2 regions of the Vagococcus sp. WN80Y genome follow, and region 2 is predicted to be linked to the other one. Evidence: predicted binding sites of a transcription regulator. Region 2 holds the regulator's gene; the other holds the start of a gene.

Evidence for each region. Region 2 encodes NrdR, which represses ribonucleotide reductase genes. Its sites were predicted from a motif close to ACACNATATATNGTGT; they were not measured.
Region 1: a site for NrdR is predicted at 1,660-1,675, ahead of nrdD (anaerobic ribonucleoside-triphosphate reductase). Genes of this name have one in related genera too.

The regions. Positions count from the first base shown of each region.
Region 1 is NZ_JCAQHY010000162.1:64,343-67,531, reverse strand. Features, by position in the region: gene nrdD (anaerobic ribonucleoside-triphosphate reductase) at 1-1,558, opposite strand, end outside; gene AC5KOD_RS14830 (TfoX/Sxy family protein) at 1,873-2,124, shown strand; gene AC5KOD_RS14825 (MFS transporter) at 2,192-3,189, opposite strand, start outside.
Region 2 is NZ_JCAQHY010000159.1:54,233-57,421, reverse strand. Features, by position in the region: gene dnaI (primosomal protein DnaI) at 1-17, opposite strand, end outside; gene AC5KOD_RS13785 (replication initiation and membrane attachment family protein) at 17-1,429, opposite strand; gene nrdR (transcriptional regulator NrdR) at 1,450-1,923, opposite strand; gene coaE (dephospho-CoA kinase) at 2,082-2,681, opposite strand; gene mutM (DNA-formamidopyrimidine glycosylase) at 2,687-3,189, opposite strand, start outside.

The DNA.
Region 1 (3,189 bases), on a different contig from region 2:
CATACAGGCCTATATAACCCATTGAAACAGTTGCCCGTTTATTTTTAAAGAGTTCATTTGTTGATTGATCTTTTTTCAGCCGCTTGCCAAAGGCTCCATACATATAAAGAATCGGCGCATTTGCTGGAGTTGCTTCTTTACAACGCTCAATTCGGTATACTAAAGCATCTTTCATGATTCCCAAGCGCTCTTCTAAAATACTCCAAAACTTGTCTTGATTGCCTTCTGACTCCATCGCAATCCGTGGTAAATTAAGGGTGACAACGCCCAAATTCATTCGTCCAGCATTAACTTCTTTGCCTTCTTCGTCCTTCCACCCCTGTAAAAATGAGCGACATCCCATAGGCACTTTGAAGCTGCCAGTCAAATCCACTAACTTATCATAATTTAAAACATCAGGATACATCCGTTTTGTCGCACACTCTAACGCTAATTGCTTCACATCATAATTCGGGTCTGTTTCCTTTAAATTAACGCCATCTTTCATTGAAAAAATCAACTTAGGAAAAATAGCTGTGCGGTGTTCTTGGCCCAATCCTTTAATTCTGATTTGTAAAATGGATTTTTGAATCTCTCTCTCAAACCAATTTAGTCCAAGTCCAAACCCTAATGATGTAAATGGTGTTTGACCATTTGATGTGAATAGCGTATTAATTTCGTATTCCAAGCTTTGCATTGAATCATAAATATCTTTACTCGTCTTTGCTTTAGCATAAGCATCATGCTGGCTGTCATCTGCAATCCACTCTTTAGCATCTTGTAGATGTTTCTCATAATTCTTTTCCGCAAAAGGTGCCAATAATTCATCGATTCGATCAGCTGAACACCCGCCATATTGACTTGAGGCGACATTCGCAATAATTTGCGAAATTTGAGCCGTAGCTGTTTGGATAGACTTAGGTGCTTCAACATCTGCATTACCAATTTTAAAGCCATTGTTTAGCATGCTATCAAAATCAATTAAACAACAGTTCGTCATCGGTGTATAAGGGTGGTAATCTAAATCATGGTAATGGATATCGCCTTTTTGATGAGCATTTGCCACATGTGGCGGTAACATCTTCAAACCAATCGATTTTCCAACTATCCCAGCAGTCAGATCACGTTGCGTATTAAAGACATCACTATCCTTATTAGCATTTTCATTGACTACTGCTTGATCTTTATCAATTAATTTGCTGATAGTGAAATTAATATCTGTTGCTTTACTGCGTTCAAAATCACGATGAGTTCGGTAGTTAATATATTCTTCTGCCAAATCATACTCTTGTTGTCCTAATAAAATATGCTCCACAATATTCTGAATTTCGTATATTTTAACATTCTCAGTGAAACGCTCGGCAATCTCATCGTCAATTAATTGGACAATGTGTTGAATTCTGGCTTGGGCAAGTGGTTGAATTTCTCCTTGAATTTTTTCCTCGGCTTTTAATAGCGCATCATAAATTTTCTTATCATCAAACTCAACTAAACGACCATCTCTTTTAACAACCTGAATAGTAGCTACCTTTGAATTTAAGTACACAATATCGTCGTTTTTTCCAGCTAATTCCATCATCGAACATCAAACCCCTTTATATTTCTCTTCATATATCTTATATCACTTCTGCTATTTTTACAACCATATATTGTGCTATTTTTTTATAATATACCTATTGACAACTATATGTAGTGTGTATTTATTATTGAAAAAATTTATGAAAGCAATAATAAGAGGTGTTCCACAGTTTGTGTAACAAAAAACTTTTTTCACATTAAACTAATTTATAACATTCTCACTAATTAAAACAGTAACTCAACAAGCTATTTCTTATTCATCCGTTTTTTGATATACTGAATAATAAGAAGAAAAACGTTGGAGGTGACACATCCATGACGCGTCTATCAACCTTGCCTAATATCGGCATTACTATTGAAAAAAAATTAACTGCTGTTGGCATCTCATCCGTCGAAGAATTGAAAGAAATTGGTAGTAAAGGAGCTTTTATTAAGCTAAAAGCCTTTTACCCTGAAGTTTGTCTTGTTCATCTTTACTGCTTGCAGGGGGCAATCGATTTAATCGAATATAATAGACTACCTGAACAGCAAAAAAACGAGTTAAAACTATTCGCTGATTCTTATTAACTTACAAGGCTGATAGTCAGATACAGACAAAGTAAGAGAGTAATCAGAATTTCTTCTGATTACTCTCTTATGCTCTTCTATAAACAAGATAGTGACCTAATAAAGCGAAACTTTGAAAGCAGAGCCCTACCATACAAACTCCTAACCAGCCAAACACTTGCCAAACAGAAACACTTAAAAAAGAACCTAAAGCCCCGCCCACAAAATAAGCAAACATATAGATCGTATTATTTCGGCTACGATGTTCATCATCAAGCCCTTGAACCCGAGCTTGATTAGCAACTTGCGCCGCCTGATTGCCAATATCTATGACAATAATCCCTAAAATCAAACCAACCATTTTTTGTCCAACTAAAGCAAAGATCAAGTAAGCACTAAAGGATAAAAGTGTGCCAATGCCAATAACTAAACGAGGACTTTTTTTATCAGCTACTTTACCTACCATCGGTGCAATCAATGCGCCTACCACACCTACTAGCCCTAGTAAGCCCGCCTCTTTTGCCCCTAGATTGTATGCTGGTGACTCCATCAGAAAAATTAATGATGTCCAAAAAGCACTGAACGAACCAAACATACAAAATCCATTCCAAGCTGATTCACGTAATACTTTTTGACTTTTTACTAATTGTGGCAAACTTTTTAAAAGAGTCACATATGAACTCGTCACGGGTGGAATATTTCTAGGTAAAAATACTGTGATACTAATTAGGAGAGCCAGAAGTAAACTAGCGCCTAAAAAATAAATTGAACGCCAGCCAAAATATGAGCTAACAATCCCGCTGATAGTTCGAGATAAAAGAATCCCGATTAATAACCCGCTCATCACGGTACCTAACACTTGCCCTCTTGCTTTTGGCTCTGCTAAATGGGCCGAATATGGAATAATTACTTGTGGCACGACAGAAGCAATCCCTAAACATAGAACAAACAGTAGTAGTAACCAATAAGAAGTTGTTAAACCAATTGCTAATAGAAAAAACATGCTGATGCAGATTAATACTTGAATCAAACGCTTCCGTTCTAAAATATCACCTAATGGTACGATGAACAATAAACCGAGAGCAT
Region 2 (3,189 bases):
TTGCCTACGTCCTCCATTACGATTCACCTTCTTTCCCTTTTTCACGCATCTTGCGCAATTGCTCTTTAAAGTATGCTTCTTCTTCTTGCGATACTTTTGTCTCTACCTTAGTACTTCCTACCCATTCAGGCAAAGTTTCTTTCCGACCAGAATTTTGTTTATGGTAATTAGTCGATTTACGAGGAGTGCTCGCTTGTTTTTGAGCTGCTGCCCCAATTTCTTTCACTTTTGTTAACGCCTCTTCCGGTGAAACTATATGCGCCTGAGCCCAATCGTTCGCAATTGAATTGGCAAACTTCTGATTTAATACGGCGTTACCTTTTCCTACTAATATGTAATGAATTAACACATTAATTACTGCGTCAGGCAAACCTGATTGCTTAACCAAATTTTCGACTGCCCAACGTTCTTCGTTTGCGACAAACCCACCTTTTTGCTTCTTTATGGCACTTAAAAAAATCATGGGTGAAATACTCTCACTAGAAGTAATCACTTGAATTTCACCATCATTGTAACCTTGCAATTTTAGCGTGTTGCGACGACGAATTAGTTGATCATCTAGAGACAATTCTTTCGCTTGCTCTTCCATAGCCATAGGCGCTTGTTTTTTAGCACCATGATACTTTAAGACCACACTTTTTCTAAGTTGGTTTATAGCAACTTTATTAGTGATGAAATCAACTTCATTTTCCACTAAGTTTTTCATATCCAGTTCGTTAATACCGTAAAGCTGATGTAAGGTAAAAACTGTCTCCTTTAACTCCTGTTGAATTTGCTCTTTATCAATGTACAAGCCGTCCAAAAGACTAACAAAATATGGCCAGTCAAAACTGTCTGTCACACTCGAAATTTTCGACTTTGTACTCCCTTGAAATGCTTCCTTCGCCTGATTAATCGTCTCTTCATGGGAAGCTAAACTTTCTTGATTAAGTTGATACACATCTACAAACTTTTTAGTGACTTCTGTAAACTCAGTAACATCTACTTGCGGAATAGCAAATCGCCTGATTAAAGCTTGATAGCGTTGCTCCCCCACACTAGCAAGGAGTAAGAGTGATAAGACATCATCATTAAATAGATCATCAGCTTTTAAAGGCGACTGCAATTCATAAATGAACTGACGATGTCCTGCTTTTTCTTTAGCAAAAACTCGCAATAGCCCTATTCCTTCTAGCTTCACTCGAGCGTTAAACAAGCGAGGTAAATCAATATTTAATTGATTGAATAAATCAGAATGTCGCATCTCATAACTATCATACTCAAACTCATCAACTGCCGTCAAAAAAGTGTGATAAATGCTAAATGCATCCATACCAATAATCGGCTGGTATAAATAACTCAATAAATGTTCATCATGATTAGTAATCGGAGCTGCCAATTTGACAGTAAAACTGTCTTGCGGATGAAGTTGCTTCCACGAACTATTCAAATCGCTACCTCCTTTATTTCTTATGATGCTGGCGGTTCTTCTTCTTTATTCAAAATGTCCTGCATTTCTTTTAAGAAGACCCCCATGTCCTTGAACTGACGATAAACACTTGCAAAACGGATATAAGCTATTTCATCAAAATCAACTAAATACTCCATTACATATTCGCCAATTTTTGTCGTAGACACTTCATTTTCACCTAAACCACGGACTTGATTTTCAACCTGATCCACAATTTGTTCCATTTGTTCCATTGAAACTGGGCGTTTTTCGGCTGATCGAATCAACCCTCTTAATATTTTGTCACGATTAAATTCTTCACGTCCACCATTCTTTTTAATAACTAATAATGGTGCTGCTTCTATCCGTTCAAATGTTGTAAATCGAAACCCACATGACTCACATTCTCTTCTTCTTCTAATGGCACGGCCTTCATCAGCAGGTCTACTATCGACGACACGGGACCCGTTATATTGACACTTTGGACACTGCATCTTTTCCACCTCGTGTATTCTATCTATTTTAATAGGTAAATATCTTTTTTATACAGTTATTATAACATGAAAACTAGTGAATGGTATAGTCCTTATACACTGATTAATACAGAAAGAACGAACCTCTTGGTATTTTTCAAGAGGCTCGTTCTTTTGTTTTATTTTAGCTTAAAGGCGTCCATCCACTTCGCTAGTTGCTTCTCTGTTTCAATCACAGTACCAGAATTATCAATCACATAATCTGCAAGTTGTCGTTTCTCATCAATTGACATTTGACTCGACATCCGTTTTTCGGCTTCTACTTCCGATAACTGATCACGCTTCATTAAACGATTTAACTGAATCTGCTCTGACACATAAACCACCATCACCTTATCAACCTTTTCATCGTATTTAGCTTCATACATTAAAGGGACATCGACAACGACCAGTGGTACCTTCTTATCTACCCACTGAGCTATTTCTTTTGAAATAGCATAATCTAATTCATCATGAAGAATTTGATTCAAAAGCTTCCGTTTCTCCTCATCTGAAAAAACAAGAGCCCCCAATTTTTTTCGATTCAAGCTGCCATCCTCACTTAAGATAGTCTCACCGAAACTCTTACTAATTTTTCTCAAACCAACTGTCCCTGGCTCCACAACTTTCCTGGCAATAATATCTGAATCCACAATTGGAATATTATGACTAGCAAAATAACGAGCAACCGTTGACTTCCCTGTCGCAATACTTCCAGTTAATCCTAATACAACTGTCAACGGTCTCACCTGACCTTTCGTTGATGCAATTTTTGACAATTAGGACAGTAATGAGTTCCCCGTTGCGCCACTTTCGTTTTAATTATAGCAGTACCGCAACGTGGACAAGGGACTCCTGTTTGTCCATATACATTTAGCGACACTTGAAACTTCCCAGCCTCGCCAAGAGCATTTTTATACGTTCTAATGGTTGTTCCACCAGCTTCAACAGCCTGACCTAACACATCGATAATAGCATGATAAAGATCTTGAACCCCTTTCGCTTTCAAGCTAACTGCTGGTTGTTCCGGATGAATCTTCGCTTCATAAAGAGCCTCATCTACATAGATATTTCCTAAACCTGTCACTAGCTTTTGGTCCAATAATAGCGGTTTAATAGCTTTATTAGACTTTTTCAATCCCGCGGCAAATTCCTTTAAGAAAAACGTCTCAGGAACTGGTTCTGGACCCAATTTTAAAATTCCGCCATACTCTGATGCCAGCCCCTTTGGCAAAAGTGCCATCCGAC